Regions from separate parts of the Sphingomonas sp. 2378 genome, predicted to be linked through region 1. Evidence: riboswitches for the same ligand, from Rfam matches in the RefSeq annotation. Region 1 holds a riboswitch; each other region holds the start of a gene.
The links. Region 1 has a riboswitch for cobalamin ahead of cobW (cobalamin biosynthesis protein CobW). Riboswitches for the same ligand answer to the same signal wherever they lie in the genome.
Positions count from the first base shown of each region.

Region 2: another riboswitch for cobalamin. It lies ahead of SM191_RS10500 (DUF1636 domain-containing protein); the one in region 1 lies ahead of cobW (cobalamin biosynthesis protein CobW).
Region 3: another riboswitch for cobalamin. It lies ahead of SM191_RS13455 (TonB-dependent receptor); the one in region 1 lies ahead of cobW (cobalamin biosynthesis protein CobW).

Region 1 covers NZ_JAXCMJ010000023.1:10,972-16,342, reverse strand. The annotation lists tRNA gene SM191_RS12255 (tRNA-Pro) at 9-85, shown strand; gene SM191_RS12250 (septal ring lytic transglycosylase RlpA family protein) at 283-840, opposite strand; cobalamin riboswitch at 953-1,155, shown strand; gene SM191_RS12245 (HoxN/HupN/NixA family nickel/cobalt transporter) at 1,321-2,391, shown strand; cobalamin riboswitch at 2,414-2,611, shown strand; gene cobW (cobalamin biosynthesis protein CobW) at 2,790-3,827, shown strand; gene cobN (cobaltochelatase subunit CobN) at 3,833-5,371, shown strand, end outside.
Region 2 covers NZ_JAXCMJ010000017.1:62,376-67,746, reverse strand. The annotation lists gene SM191_RS10520 (cobyric acid synthase) at 1-78, shown strand, start outside; gene cobS (adenosylcobinamide-GDP ribazoletransferase) at 63-779, opposite strand; gene SM191_RS10510 (histidine phosphatase family protein) at 776-1,333, opposite strand; gene cobT (nicotinate-nucleotide--dimethylbenzimidazole phosphoribosyltransferase) at 1,330-2,340, opposite strand; gene SM191_RS10500 (DUF1636 domain-containing protein) at 2,337-2,744, opposite strand; cobalamin riboswitch at 2,835-3,026, opposite strand; gene SM191_RS10495 (S9 family peptidase) at 3,197-5,371, opposite strand, start outside.
Region 3 covers NZ_JAXCMJ010000028.1:36,516-41,886, reverse strand. The annotation lists gene SM191_RS13465 (TonB-dependent siderophore receptor) at 1-1,849, opposite strand, end outside; gene SM191_RS13460 (hypothetical protein) at 1,950-2,258, opposite strand; cobalamin riboswitch at 2,345-2,562, shown strand; gene SM191_RS13455 (TonB-dependent receptor) at 2,744-4,921, shown strand; gene SM191_RS13450 (hypothetical protein) at 4,944-5,371, shown strand, end outside.

The DNA.
Region 1 (5,371 bases):
CGCTCGGTCGGGGCGTAGCGCAGCCTGGTAGCGCATCACACTGGGGGTGTGGGGGTCGCAGGTTCGAATCCTGTCGCCCCGACCAATCTTCTTCCTACATGGGCGGATGACGGCGGAGCGGGCGGAAGCCCGTTCTTTCGCCATGCCCATTCCTCCCTGCGCAAAGCGCGGGGAGGGGGACCGCCGCGCAGCGGTGGTGGAGGGGCGAGGGGCGTTTGCCCCTCCACCACTCGCTGACGCGAGCGGTCCCCCTCCCCAAGCAAGCTTGGGGAGGATTGGGCGTTACCGCACCGTCATCCCCGCCGCCGTGATCTGCGACAGCAAATTCGCCCGCACCGCATCCGTTACCGGAGGCAATGGCCGCGCCGCCTTGCCGTGGCGCAGGCGTTCGCGGTCCTTTTCGTCCGGCTCGACCCGCCGGACCCGCACCGCCGCCCTGCCCACCGCGCGCAGGCCCAGTTGCTCCGCCGCGCCGCGTGACAGGTCGATGATCCGCGACGATCCGGCGAACGGCCCGCGATCGTTGACCCGCACGATGATCCGCCGCCCGGTGTCCAGCGCCGTCACCTCGACATAGCTGGGCAGCGGCAAAGTCGTATGCGCCGCCGTCGCCCAGCCTGGGCGGAAGCGTTCGCCATTCGCGGTGCGCTTGCCCGATTCGCCGCCATACCAACTGGCATAGCCCAACATGTCGTAGGTCGCGTCCTCGGCGGGGACATAGGTGACGCCGCGCACCGAATAGGGCTTGCCGATCCGCACCGGATAATCGCTGACCGGCCGGTAGTTCCCGCCGGAGCAGGCCGCGACCAGACAGGCCGCCGCCGGTGTCCATCGGCGCATCGCTTTCCTTATCATGGATGTCGATTAAGCCGCGCACGCCGCCGGATAAAGCCGTTTGCGCCTCCATCCGCCGCAGACTATCCCCATGACGACCGGAACGGGCTTTCAGCCCAGACCGGTCTTTCGCGCCGGTGCCCTTCGGGGCTTGAAACGGGAATATGGTGCAAATCCATAGCTGTCCCTGCAACTGTAAGCGGTGAGCGAGCGATGCCGGTTCCTGCCAACGGGGAACAGCCACTGGAGCCATCCGGGAAGGCCGCATCGCCGACGCTTCGACCCGCAAGCCAGGAGACCTGCCGGTGCGAGTCGCTCTTGCCGCGATCCAGGGGATGGTCATGGCCAGGATATATTGTATCATGCGAGCGACGCCCATCGGCCGATACGAATCGGCCATCTTGCCCGGCGTGCGTCCGTGGGGCGGGATGGTGACCGCGATCGCGGAGTTCGGCCTTTGTCGCAATGACGCCAGGGGTATCACCCATGTCCAACCATCCTGCCGGAGCCCCCCGCGCCCGGTTGCCGCTGAAAAAGCGGGTCGCGCTGTTGATGGGCGCGCTGATTATCGTCAATATCGCCGTCTGGGGCTGGGCGCTGAGCGTGTTCGCGGGCAACAGCCTGATGCTGGGCACCGCCCTGCTCGCCTATAGCCTGGGGCTGCGCCACGCGGTCGATGCCGATCACATCGCCGCCATCGACAATGTCACCCGCAAGCTGATGCAGGATGGCCAGCGACCCATCGCGGTCGGCCTGTGGTTCGCGATCGGCCATTCCGCCATCGTACTGATCGCGGCGACCACCGTGGCGCTCGCCGCCAGCACGCTCGCCGATTTCGAGGCGTTCGGGCAGAGCGGCGGAACCATCGCCACCATCGTCTCGGCCAGTTTCCTGTTCGCCATCGCGATCATGAACCTCATCATCCTGCGCGACGTCTGGACCCGGTTCCGCCGGGTGGCGCGCGGCGAGCCGATGGCGGAGGCCGACGCCGACATGCTGTTTTCCGGGCAGGGGCCGCTGTCGCGGCTGTTCCGCCCGCTGTTCCGCCTGATCCGGCGAAGCTGGCATATGGCCCCGCTCGGCTTTCTGTTCGGGCTGGGCTTCGACACCGCGACCGAGGTGGCCATTCTGGGGCTTTCCGGGGCACATGCCGCCGATGGCGTGTCGCTGGCGACGATCCTGGTCTTCCCCGTGCTGTTCGCGGTCGGCATGGCGTTGATCGACACCGCCGACGGGCTGGTGATGCTGGGGGCCTATGAGTGGGCGTTCGTTCATCCGCTGCGCAAGCTCTACTATAATATGACGATCACGCTGGTTTCTGCCTTGGTGGCGCTGGTGATCGGGGGGATTCAGGCGACCGCCCTGCTGGCCGAGCGGTTCGGCTGGACGGCGGGGCCGTTCCGTTATGCGGGCGCGCTGTCCGAGCATTTCAACGTGCTGGGCTTTGCGATCGTCGGGCTGTTCGTCCTTTGCTGGGGGGCGAGTTTCCTCCTCTATCGCTGGCGCGGGTTCGCGGCGATGGAGGCGCGAATTGCCAAGCCCGGCGCGGCGGGATAAATGCCGCACATCGGGGGCGAAAGTCTCCGAAGATCGCGCCGGTGCCCGCAAGGGCTTCAAACGGGAATGGGGTGCAAATCCCCGGCTGTCCCTGCAACTGTAAGCGGTGAGCGAGCGATGCTGGTGCCCATTGAGGCACGGCCACTGGAGTGATCCGGGAAGGCGCATCCCCTTGCTTCGACCCGCGAGCCAGGAGACCTGCCGGCGTCATGGTCGCTCTTGCCTGGACCCAGGGGATGGTCGGGGCACGGTTCTCCGTCGGAGAGCGACGAAGCCATGCGGCCGGGGCCGCATCGGTCGCCGGTCAGCGGGATGGATGCAATGTCGCGCCCGTCCGTCACCGCTCCGGCGATCCGCCCCATGCCGTGCTCGCTCGTCCGGCGCGTCGGAGAATTGTTTTGCGCGATCTTTCAAAGGTCCCCGTCACCATCGTCACCGGCTTTCTGGGCGCGGGCAAGACCACGCTCATCAGCCATCTGATCCGCAACGCGGGCGGTCGTCGCCTGGCGGTGGTGGTCAACGAGTTCGGCACGCTGGGCGTCGATGGCGACATCCTCCAGTCCTGCGCCATCCCCGACTGTCCGGCGGAGAATATCGTCGAACTGGCCAATGGCTGCATCTGCTGCACCGTCGCCGACGACTTCATTCCCACGGTGGAGAAGCTGCTGGCGATGGAGCCGCGCCCCGATCACATCCTGATCGAGACCTCGGGGCTGGCGCTGCCCAAGCCGCTCTTGAAGGCGTTCGACTGGCCCGCCATCCGCTCGCGGATCACGGTGGACGGTGTGGTGGCGCTCGCCGATGCGGAAGCCGTCGCGGCGGGCCGCTTCGCCCCCGATCTGGATGCGGTGGAGGCCCAGCGCGCCGCCGACCCCAGCCTCGACCATGAAACGCCGCTGTCGGAAGTGTTCGAGGACCAGTTGGCCTGCGCCGACCTCGTGCTGCTCACCAAGGCCGATCTCGCCGGGCCGGAAGGCGTCGCCAGGGCGCGCGAAATCATCGCCGCCGAAGCCCCCCGCCCGCTGCCGATGGTCGAGGCGGTGGACGGTATCGTCTCCGCCGAGATCGTGCTGGGGCTGGAAGCCGCCGCCGAGGACGACATCGCCGCGCGCCCTTCGCACCATGACGGCGCGGACGATCACGAGCATGACGATTTCGACAGCATCTCGGTGATGCTGGGCGAGGTGGATAGCCCCGAAGTGATCGCCGCGCGCATCGTCACGCTGGCCGAACAGCAGGATATCCTGCGCGTGAAGGGCTATGCGGCGGTCGCGGGTAAGCCGATGCGCTTGCTGGTGCAGGCGGTTGGTCGCCGGGTGCGGACGAATTACGACCGCCCCTGGGCCGCAGGCGAGCCGCGCGGCACCCGTCTGGTCGTCATCGCCGAGCATGACCGGATCGACCGGCCTGCGATCGAGGCCGTGCTGAAGGGCTGAACGCGGTGCATCTCGTCTTTCGCGAGAGCCATGGGCTGGAGGAACAGGCGGTTCCACAGGATCTGGGGCAGCGCCCCGGTGACGTGGTCGTGCTGTCCTTCTCCGACAGCGATCTCAGCGCCTTTGCGGCGGGCTGGCGGGCGGGGGGATTTCCCTGGTCGCTGCGGCTCGCCAATCTGGCGGCTTTGGTCCATCCGCTGTCGGTCGACACCTATGTCGAGCGGACTTTGGTTCATGCGAAGGCGATCCTGATCCGGCTGATCGGCGGGGCGGCGTACTGGGATTACGGCCTGCGCGAAGTCGAACGGCTGGCGCGCGAGCGGGGTATCGCGCTCGCCGTGCTGGCGGCGGATGGGCGCGAGGACCGGCGGTTGATGGCGGCATCCACTGTCGATGAGGCGGTGGTGCGGCGGTTGACGGTGCTGTGCGATGCGGGTGGGGCGGATGCGGCGGCGGTGGCTTTGGCGGCGTTGGCGGCAGTGTCGCCCGTGGCTCTTGCCCCTCCCCAACCCCTCCCCCTGCCGGGAGAGGGGCTTTTCGCTGGTACGTTCGCCACAAGCACGCCCCTCCCGCAGGCGGGAGGGAATGGGGGAGGGCCCTCGCCCCAAGCGATGTCGCCTGCGGCCTTGCCCCTCCCCAACCCCTCCCCCTGCCGGGAGAGGGGCTTTGAATTGGCGCCGGTTGGTGGTTGGACCCCAGACGTTTTGCACTGTCCCGCCGCAACCCTGCTGACCGCAACCCGCCCCCGAGTTCTGATCGTCTTCTACCGCGCCTATCTCGCCGCCGCAGATCTGGAACCCATCGCCGCGCTCCACACAGCGTTGGGCGAACGCGGCTTCGACACCATCGCCCTTTTTGTTCCCTCGCTGAAAGCCGAGGGCGCGGGCCCCTGGATCACGCGCTGGGCCAAGGCCCTCACCCCCGCCGCGATCGTCAACGCCACCGCCTTTTCCGCACGCGGCGAGGACGACACCACCCCGCTCGACGGCGCAGGCGTGCCGGTGTTTCAGGTGGCACTCGCCACCAGCGATCGCGAGGGCTGGCATGGCTCGCCACGCGGCCTGTCGCCCGCCGACCTTGCCATGCATGTCGTCCTGCCGGAGATCGACGGACGGCTGTTCGCGGGCGTGGTCAGCTTCAAGCAGCCGGGGACGCGCGACCCCGATTTCGACGTGGCGCTACGCCTCCACCGCGCCGAGCCGGAACGCATCGCGGCGGTGGTGGACAAGGTGGCGGGCTGGGCGAAGCTGTCCGCGACCCCGGCGGCGGAGCGGCGGCTGGCGATCCTCCTGTCAACCTATCCGGGCAAGGACTGGCAGGCGGCCCATGCGGTGGGGCTGGACGGCTTTGCCTCGACGGAGGCGATCCTGAGCGATCTGCGCGAGGCCGGATATGATGTGGAGCCGCAGGCGGATCTTCCCGCCGCCCTGCTCGCCAACCGGATCGCCTGGCCGGTCGCTGCCTATTGCGAAGCGCTAGCTGCCTTGCCCGAACCCTTGCGCGCCGACCTGCTGGAAAGCTGGGGCGCGGTCGAGGATGATCCC
Region 2 (5,371 bases), on a different contig from region 1:
CTCGACGCCATCGCCGCCGTACTGGAGGCGCATGTCGATGGCGACGCGCTGCTACGGATCGCTCAGGGCAGGGAATAGAGCGCGGCGGCGAGGAGGAGGGCGGTTTCGGTCCATTCGATCCCCGCGCCATGCACGTCGCCGGTCATCCCGCCCAGCTTGCGCCGGAACCAGAGGAAGAGCGCACCGATGGCGAGCGGCAGGGCGGCCAGCGGCGGCCAGAAGGGAATAATCGCGGTGACGACGACGCCCGAGAGGATCAGGTCGAAGGGACGCACCGCCCGCGCCACCATCGCCCCCAGGCCGCCGGGCCGGAGCGGCGGCAGGACTCGTGCCCAGACCAACGGCCCGATCCGCGCCGCCGCCGGGATCAGCGCGATCCATGCCCAGCCCTCTGGCGGCACGCGGTGGAGCAGCACCAGCTTGGCGAGCAACTGCATCACCAGCGCCACCACCCCAAAGCTGCCGATATGCGGATCGGCCATCACCGACAGCAGCCGCGACCGGTCGCCATGTGCCGCGCCCAGCCCGTCGCTGACATCCGCCAGTCCGTCCAGATGCAGTGCCCCCGTCACCCAGACCCAGGCGATCAGCGCCGCCAGCGCCCCGATCCACGGATCGACCCGCGCCCCCAGCCAGCCCGCGCCCGCGACGATCACCCCGATAGCCAAGCCCGCCACCGGATAGAGCCGGATCGCCCGCGCGAAATCCTCGGCATCCGCCTCCACCCGCGGCATGGGCAGGCGGGTCAGGAAGCCCAGCGCGACGACCAGCGTTCTCATGTCGTGACCAGCCCGGTCACCTGCGCCGTGCGCGGCACGCCGTCCCACACTTCCAGTGTCAACAGGCTGGCATAGGGCAGGGCGAAGGCCCAGACGGCGCGGAAGTCGAAGCCGCACAGCACATGCAAGGCGGCGCGCATCGCCCCGCCATGGGTGACGATCAATGTGGGCTCGGGCTGCAAGTCGGCGATGGCGGCGGTGACCCGCGCCACCAGATCGGACCAGCGCTCGCCGCCGGGGGGCGGGGCGTCGTCGGGGTCATGCCAGAAACGATCGAGCGCGGCCCGGTCGATCGCGTCGGGGGCCAGTCCGTCCCAGTCGCCAAAGTCCAGTTCGCGCCAGCGGGGATCGATCTCGGTCGGGCCGATCGCCTCGGCGCAGGCGCGGGCTCTCGACAGGTCGGAGCCGATCCGTCGCACGACCTCCACCCCGCGCGCGCGCTCGACACAGGCGGCGAGGCCCCGTGCCGTCGCCGGGCTGTCGGTCCGCCCCAGCATCCGCCCCGTCAGTTCGGGCTCGCCGTGACGAAGCAGATGGAGGCGGAACCCGGTCACGCGGTGGCGACCCCCGCTTCGGCAAAGGTCGCCATGCCGTCATGCGCGGCCAGCGCCGATCGGATCACCTGCACCGCCACCGCCGCGCCGCTACCCTCGCCCAGCCGCATGTCGAGCGACAGGATCGGCGTCAGCCCCAGCCGGTCGAGCAGTCGGACATGCCCCGGCTCGGCGGAGCAATGGCCCGCCAGGCAATGGGCGGCGATCCCGGGATTGGCGAAAGCGAGCGGGGCGATCGCGGCGGTGCCGATGAAGCCGTCCAGCACGATGGGTACGCGCTTCGCCCGCGCGGCCAGCACCGCGCCCGCGATCGCCGCAATCTCCCGCCCGCCCAGATGGCGCAGGATTTCAAAGGCGCTGCCCAGATGGTCGCGGTGCAGGGACAGGCCATCGGCCACGGCGACAGCCTTGCGCGACAGGCCTTGCGCATCGACGCCGGTGCCGGGGCCGACCCAGTCGGACGCATCGCCTCCAAAACTGGCGGCGGCGAGCGCGGCGGCGGGGGTGGTGTTGCCGATCCCCATCTCGCCCAGCACCAGCAGGTCGGCATCGCCCACCGCGTCGGCCCCGGCGTTCAGCGCGGCGAGGCATTCCGCCTCGCTCATCGCCGGTGCGGTGGTGAAGTCCATGGTGGGCCGGTCGAGATCGAGTGGCACCACCGACAGCGCCAGCCCCGCCGCCGCCGCCAGCGCGTTGATCGCGGCTCCTCCGGCGGCGAAATTGGCGACCATCTGCGCGGTCACCTCCGCCGGAAAGGCGCTGACCCCGCGCGCGACGACGCCGTGATTCCCGGCGAAAATGACGGCGCGGCCCCGTTCGATCCGGGGACGCTCGCGGCCTTGCCATCCGGCGAGGAAGATCGCGATCTCCTCCAACCGGCCCAGCGAGCCGGGGGGCTTGGTCAACTGGCCCTGCCGTGCGGTCGCCGCGTCACGGGCGGCCGCATCGGGTTCGGGCAAGGTGGCCAGTGCCGCCTCGAACGCGGCGACGGTGGGGAAAGCCTTCATTCGACGACGAATCCTTCGGGCGGCGTGCGGGTGAGGAAATGGCCCTTCACCCCTTGCGGCCATTGCTTGTACGGCACCTGCCCCCAGTCGCTGGCGGCATAGGCCCGCGCATAGTCCAGGATGGCGCGGGCGGCATCGTCATCGGGGGCGAACTTGCCCATGACATAGCCGACCTTGCCGGGGCAGCGCAGATGGACGGTGCAGAAGGACTGGCAGGCGAACAGGCAGGGCATCTCCTCGACCGCCACCTCGGCATAAGCGGGGTCGGAGGCCTGGACGCGGCGCAACGCCTCGACCAGCAGCGCGCCGCCGCGCTTGCCGTCGTCATTCTCGCGCACGTCGTCGGACAGGCGACAGGTGTTGCAGGCGACCACGGCGGGGCCGTTGGTGGCGGGTTTCAGCATGGGACGGACTCGGTCACGGGGCATTCTCCACAAAGCGCCGTCGCCCGCGCGAGGGGAAACCCCCGTCCGTCCGGCACACCCTGACCGGTCGAAGGACGACCGCGACGGGCAGGTCTCCTGGCTCGCGGGTCGGGGCCGGTCCGCCGCCTTCTCAGGGGTGTTCTGCCCCCAATGGCGTGATGGCGAACGGCTCGCCGCTTACAGTTGCAGGGGCAGCCGGGGCATCGCACCCCATTCCCTTTTCATCCCCCGCCAAGGGGAACCTGTCGCGGGAGGAGCGATAGGCGTGTGGAGGAGGGGAGGCAATTCTTTCCTTCCGGCCCCTTCCTCCTCTTTTCCACCCCGGCGCAGGCCGTGGTCCAGGCGCCGTTCGCGATGTGGTGCGCTCCATTGTGCGCCGAAACTGGACCCCGGCCTGCGCCGGGGTGGTGCGCACGATATGCGGAAGAAACTCACTCCTCGCCGCGCAGAGCCTTCAGGAAGAACGCATATTGCCGCCGCATGGCATATGCGACCGGGCCGGTGGAGCGCCCGGCGGTATGCTCGCCGCCGGGGACGACCAGCAGGTCGAAATCCTTGTCCGCCTTGATCAGCGCATCGACGACCTGCGTCGTGCTGGCGGGATCGACGTTGGAATCCTGCTCGCCGACGACCAGCATCAGCTTGCCCTGCAACTGCCCGGCATGGACCACGCCCGAGGCGTCCAGATAACTCCGGTCGACCGGATAGCCGAGCCATTGTTCGTTCCAGTCGATCTTGTCCATCCGGTTGTCGAAACACCCGGCATAGGCGACCCCGGCCTTGTAGAATTCGGGGTGGAAGAGCAGCGCATTCAGTGTGCTCTGCCCGCCCGCCGAGCCGCCATAGATACCGACGCGGGTGATATCGGCGGCGGGGTCCTTCGCGTTCAGCGCCTTCATCCAGGCGATGCGATCGGGAAAGCCGCTATCGGCCAGGTTCTTCCAGGCGACGTCGTGAAAGGCCTTGGAGCGGTTGGCGGTGCCCATGCCGTCGATCATCACGACGATGAAGCCCAGATCGGCGAGCTGCTGCATCCCCATGACCTTGTCGCCGCCGGAGAAAGCGCCGAACGGCCAGAAGCCCTTGGGCACGAAACTGTCGTGCGGTCCGGCATAGATGTTCTCGATCACCGGATAGCGCCTGGCCGGGTCATAGTCGCGTGGGCGGACGACCAGGCCGTAGATATCGGTCTTGCCGTCGCGGCCCTTGGCGGTGAAGCGTTCGGGCGGGCGGAACCCGGCGGCGGTCAGCGCGGTGATGTCGCCCTTTTCCAGCGTCTGGATCAGGTGGCCATCGCGGGCGTCACGCCATTCCATCGTCTCCGGCAGGTCGGTGCGGGAGAAGACGTCGACGTAAGTGGTCATGTCGGGAGAGAAGCGGACTTCGTGAGTCGCATTCTCGCGCGTCAGCCGGGTCAGGTTGCGGCCGTCGAAATCCACCCGGAACCAGTGTTTGTAATAGGGGTCTTCGCCCGGCACGAAGCCGCTGGCCGAGAACCAGATTTGCCGCTTCTCGTCATCGACCTTGGCAATGTCGCGGACGACCCAGTTGCCTTTGGTGATCTGGCGGACGACGCGGCCGGTCGCGCCGTCGATCAGATAGAGATGCCGCCATCCGTCCCGCTCCGACGCCCAGAGGATTTCGCGGCCCAGCCCCTTCACGTCGTGCGACCAGATGCGGTCGCGGAAGACGAAGGTCTTCGCGCTTTCGGTGACGGCGGCATGGGCCGCGCCGGTGTCGGCATCGACCGCGATGATCTTCGCTTCGCCGAAGCCGCGTTTCAGATCGTCAAAGGCGAAACTCCTGCTGTCCGCGCGCCATTCGGGGGCGGACAGGGTATAGGCACCCGCGAACAGCGCCGGGTCGATCTCGGTCCGCTGGCCGTCCGCGACGCGGAACAGGACGGGCGATTCCTGATCCACGGCATCGCCGGGCTTGGGATAGAGTTGCTGGACGACCTCGGGGTGGACCTTGCCCGGCGGCGCGGCGAGGACGCGGGTGACCATGCGGGCATAGCCGGGGCGGACGCGCTGGAGCGCGATATGCCGGCCGTCGGGGCTCCAGGCGATGGTTTCGGGGTCGTAGAAATTGGCGGGGCTGCCGTCCTGGGAGCGCCAGACCTCCTTGCCGCCATTCGCGGTCCGCACGACCAGATTGTCGTCGAGGACCAGCGCCTCCAGCCTGCCATCGGGGGAAAGGCGGGGATGGTTGTCGGCGGGAATACGCAGGTCGCGCACCACGCCAAATCCGCGCGGGCGGGCAGGGTTCTCGGGCGGGACGATGGTGCAGACCGGTCGGATGACGGTGCAGCGATAGACGGTGTCGTCATAACCGATCGAGAAACGGATCGCCGTGCGGTCGGGCGAATAGGCGAAATGCTCGAAGGGGAGGCGGGAAGGTTCGACCGGCTTGCCCGTCACCTTGGACAGCGCGGGGGCGAGCGCGGCGGCGTCGAAGGCGGGAGCCTTGGCGCGGGTGGCGGCGTCGACATCGACAAAGGCGAAGCCGCCCGCCACCGTCTTGCGATAATGGAAATGCCGCCCGTCCGCATCCCATTCGGCGGGCGAGGCGATATCGCGGGTCAGCCATTGCCACTGGTCGCGAAG
Region 3 (5,371 bases), on a different contig from region 1:
GGGTCAGGCTGTAGCCGCCATTGATCCGCCAGCCCGGCAGGATCTCGCCCGATGCCTCCGCCTCGATGCCGCGTGCGCGGACCTTGCCGAGCTGATAGACGATCAGCAGGTTGTCGGGGTCGTTGATCGTGCGGTTGCGCTGCGTGATCTGATAGGCCGCGGCGGACAGCAACAGGCGCTTGTCCATCAGGGCCAGTTTGGTTCCCGCCTCATATTGGTCGCCGACCAGCGGCTCGATCGGGCGTCCGTCGGGGCGCTGGCGGCCGCCCGAGCTGACCGGACTGAAGCTGTCGGCATAGCTGGCATAGACGTTCCAGTCGCCGGTCACGTCCCACACCGCGCCCGCATAGGGGGTGAAGCGGCCGTTGAAGCCATAGCGGGTCGGGGCCGGGATCGTGCCCGAGGCGACCAGAAGGGTACGGATCGTCGTGTCCCACCACGTCACGCGCCCGCCGCCGGTCAGGGTCAGGCCCGTGACCGGGCTGAGCCGCATCTGGCCGTAAATGCCATATTGCTCCACGTCGGTCGCGCTGCCGCCATAGACCTGGGTGACGAAGCGGTTGGTGCCCGGCACGCGATAGGGCGCCGAGGGGCCATAGGGCTTCAGCGCCGGTTCGGGCGGCGAGACGGGATCGAAGACGTTGATCGTCGCAAAGTTCGACAGGCGGGTATAATAGGAGGTGCCCGAGCTGGCCTGATAATCCCAACCCAGGATCAGCGTCTGGTCGCGGCCGAAAAGCGGAAAACTGCCGATCGCATTGAAGTCGAAGGCGCGGGTCTGTTGCTTGCTGTCGCCGCGATAGGCGATCTGGTTGGTGACGCCCTGATTGGCGGCGGTCACCGGCTGGCTGCCGATATAGCTGTAGATGTCGATGCGATCGACATCGGTATAGAGCCCGGTCGCGCGCAGCGTCCAGCGGTCGCTGACCCGGTGCGCCAGTTCGGCGAACCCGCTCCACGTCCTGGATTCGAACCGGTTCCATTCCGCACCCAGATAGGTGGAGCGATCGACCGACAGCAGCCGCCCGTCGCTGCCATCGCTGCCGCCCGCATAGCCGGGCAGGCCCGACTGGATCGCGGGGCGGAAGCGGTCGTAATTGCCCCCGACCGTCAGGGTGGTGCGCTCGCCGATCTTGAGCGCGCCCGTGGCATAGGCGGCGACGCGGTTGCGGTGCGCGGTGTCGAAGAACTGGTCCTGATCCTGGCCCATGACCCCGAAGCGGAACCCCAGCCGCTCGCTGGCGGGGAGCGACGCGTCCAGCTCCAGCCGGACATTGTCGAAGCTGCCCAGCCCCGCCACCGCCTGCACCCGCGCGGTGTCGAGCGGGCGTTTGCGGACCAGGTTGATGCTGCCCGCCGGATTGCCCGCGCCGCTGAACAGCCCTGCGGGACCGCGCAGCACCTCGACCCGGTCATAGAAGAACAGGTCGGGCACCACGGCGGGGAAGGCGAGGGCGAAGGTCGGGACACCGTCGATCAGGTAATTGTTGATCGCGAAACCGCGCGAGAAATAGGACGGGTCCTCGCTGCCCACGCCGTTGACGGTGATGCCGTTGGTCGCGGTCAGCGCATCTTCCAGCGTGAACAGATTCTGCGCCTCGATCTGGTCGCGCTCGATCACCGTGACGGTGTTGGGAATGTCCTTGAGCGGGGTCACGGTCTTGCCGACCTCGCGGCCATAGCTTTTGCCGAGCACGACGATGTCGTTGCCGGTCTGGTCCCCCGCTCCATTGTCGGTCGACGGCGTGGCACGGTCCGCGACGATGGGCCGGGCCCCCTCGGCCAGCGCCGGTGCCGCCACCCCCGACAGAGCGAGCGCAAGCGTCTTCAATGCCGAACCAGCCAGCATGTCGTTCCCCAATCTTCTATTGATATGCAGTCGCAATAGTCATGAGGTGCGCGGGCGTAAACCCCCATCATGACAAAATCATCATCTTGGGGTCGGCGGGTCAGCGGCGGCGGCGCGTCTTTCCGCCGGAGGGGGCCATGTCTTCGGGCGGTTCGCCGGACTCGACCAGCTCGACGACCTCGAACGCATAGCCGAGCCAGCCCCGCTGGCGCATCGCCTCGGCCATGGCGGCATCGTTCGCCTTGGCGTCCTTGCGCGACTTGGCATGGCCCCAAAAGACTTCGGTACGACCACCGCCCAGATCGGCGACGATCCGCCAATAATGGGTGAAGGGCGCGGCGGTCGGGCCGATCGTCTTCACATAGCCATCGGCCATGGTGGCGGTCAGATAGCGGGTCTTGCGTGCCATCATGCCGTCATAGCGCGGCTCGGCGCGATGCTCATCACCCTTGACGCCGCTGCCGCCAGCCCCCTACCGATGCGACGCCGGAATAATCCGGCAATGATCGCGCCGGTTCTCCCGACAAGGGGGATTAAAAGGGAACGCGGTGAGGGCGGCGACGCCCGAATCCGGGGCTGTCCCTGCAACTGTAAGCGGTGAGCGGATACGCACGGGGCGGCGATGGCCGGTCCAGCCACTGGGGTGACCTGGGAAGGCGCGTATGCCGCGATGACCCGTGAGCCAGGAGACCTGCCGGCGTCAGGTCGCTCATGCCTGGTCCAGGGGATGGCCGAGGCTAAGGTCTTTTCCGACGAGCGACGCCAACGATGGCGGAGGCGCAATGGTTTGCCATGGCGAGTGCGGAAGAGCGTCCAGTACGCATGGCATCCGGCCGTTCGGAGACGAACGGAAAAGCCTCGGCTTGTTTGCGACGAGACGCTATGGGCAATTGTATGTTATATCATTACAGATTCGGAGCGGTCCATCTGGGCCTGTGGGGTGGCGCGGCGCTTGTCCTGGGGACGGGACCCGCCTGGGCGCAAAAGGTAGAGGGGCAGGGGGCCGATGCCACCGTGCTGGTCGTCGGCACACGCGATAAACAGGCGCTGGATACGCCCAACGGCACGGCCAGTCGGCTGGGCCTGACCCCGCTGGAGACCCCTGCCAGTATCGCGTCGCTGGATGGCGAGACGATCCGCGCGCGGGGTGACCTGTCGATCGTCGATGCGACCACGCGTGCGCCGGGCATCGCCAGTGTCGCCAATCCCGGCAATGGCGGCACCGCGCTGTCGGCGCGGGGCTTTTCGGGGCAGGGATCGGTGCTGCAACTGATCGACGGGGTGCGGCTGTTCCCGGCGGCGGGGACGATCACCTTCCCGACCGATCCCTGGATGGTCGAGCGGATCGACGTGCTGAGCGGTCCCGCCTCGGTCCTCTACGGCCAGGGCGCGCTGGGCGGCGCGGTCAACGTCGTGATGCGCAAACCCACGGCGCAAACGCATGGTCAGGCCGAGATCGGCTATGGCGCACAGGACAGTGTCCGCGCCGCCGCCGGGATCGGCGGACCGTTGGGGGAGGCGCTGGGCTATCGCGTCGATGCCAGCTATCGCCGTTCGGACGGCTATGTCGATCGCGGGCATTCGGACAGCGTCGCCTTGTCGGGGACGCTGAAATGGACGCCCTCGCCGATGTTCGCGGTCACGGTGCGGGGCGATCATGGCGACCAGCGGCCGATCGGCTATTTCGGGACGCCGCTGATCGACGGGCGGCTCGACCTTCGAGTACGCGACCGCAACTATAATGTCGGTGATGGGCGGATGCGGTTCCGCGACGACCGCGCCTCGGTCCAGATCGATTGGACGCCGAGTGCGGTGATCAGCCTGTCCAACATCGCCTATTATCTGACCAGCGATCGCTTCTGGCGCAATCTGGAGAATTATTGCTGGGTGGGCGCGGGCGGCACCTGCACGGATGGTTCGACCGGCACCCCCGGCACGATCCGGCGGAGCAGCAATTACGGCATCCGTCACGACCAGACCCAATGGGGCGATCAGGCGAGCGTGACGTGGCGGACCGGGCTTGCCCCCGGCATCACCAATGCGCTGGTGGTGGGCGGGGAGGCCAATCTGGTCCGCTTCACCCATGAGAACGACTTCGGGTCGGACGCGCAAGTCGATGCGGTCGATCCCTTCGCCTTCGATCCCGGCCGCTTCCTCGATACGCAGGGGATCGCGCCCCGATACCGCACCCGCACGACCGCGCTGGCGGTCTTTGCCGAGGACCGGGTGACGCTGGGGGCGAAATGGTCGGTGATCGGCGGCTTCCGCTATGAGGAGAATCAGGTCCGTCGCTGGGCCATCGCCTATCCGGGCGGGACGCGGACCGACAGCTTCGTCTTCGAAAAGACCTTCCACAATGCGACCTGGCGGGCGGGCGTCGTCTATCAACCGGTGCCGACCCTGTCGCTCTATGCCCAATATGCCACCGGCGTCGATCCGCTGGGCACGTTGACCACGGTGTCGACCGGGCAGGTGGGATTCAGCAACGCGCGCGGCCATCAGGTCGAGGCGGGGGCCAAATGGCTGTTCCTGGGTGGCCGGGGCAGCGCGACGCTGGCGGCCTATCGGATCGTGAAGACCGGGCTGCTGGCGCAGCGTACCCTGTCGAGCCCCGTCGAGCAGGTGGGGCAGCGATCGGCCCAGGGGATCGAGGCGGCGGTGTCGGTCGATCTGCCACGAGGATTCGGGATCGACGCCAACGGCACCGTCCTGGATGCGCGGTTCGACGATTTCCGGTCGAGCGGCGTCGATTATACCGGCCGCACCCCGCCGAACGTGCCCGAGACGCTGGGCAATCTCTGGCTGCGCTGGGATGCATCGGCCAAGGTGCAGGCGCGGGCCGGGCTGCGTTATGTGGGGCCGCGCTTCTCGGACAATGGCAATGTCTTTCGCATACCCGGCTATGCGACGGTGGACGGCACCCTGTCCTATACGCTGAGCCCGCGCCTCGCGCTGGACCTGCGGGTCTATAACCTGTTCGACAAGGCCTATGCGGTCACCGCCTATGGCGACCAGCAATGGCTATTGGGGCGGCCGCGCGCGCTGGACATGGGCATCCGTGCGGCGTTCTGACCGTGCCTGGGGAAGGTCGGCCGTGCGGCTGGCCTTCCTCGTGCATCGCTGGGCGGGGATCGTCGCCTGCCTGTTCTTCGCGATGTGGTTCGCGAGCGGGCTGGTGATGCTATACGTGCCCTATCCCGCGCTGTCGCCCGCGCAAGGCTGGGCGGGGGCGACGCCGATCGACTGGAGCCGGGTCGATATCGCGCCGCGAGGCGAGGGTGGTGCCCGGCGGATCATGCTGGAGATGCGCGACGACACCCCCGTCTGGCGGATCGAGGGGGCGGAGGGGGAGACGCGCATCCAGTCGGCGGAGGCGGGTTCCGCGCCCGCTGCCGTCGATGCCGCCTATGCCCGCCGCGTGGCCGCGCGCTTCGGCCGGGCGGCGGTGCGCGGGGTCGCGCCGATCGGGCATGACCAGTGGACGGTGGCGGGCGGTTTCGACCGGCACCGCCCCCTGTGGAA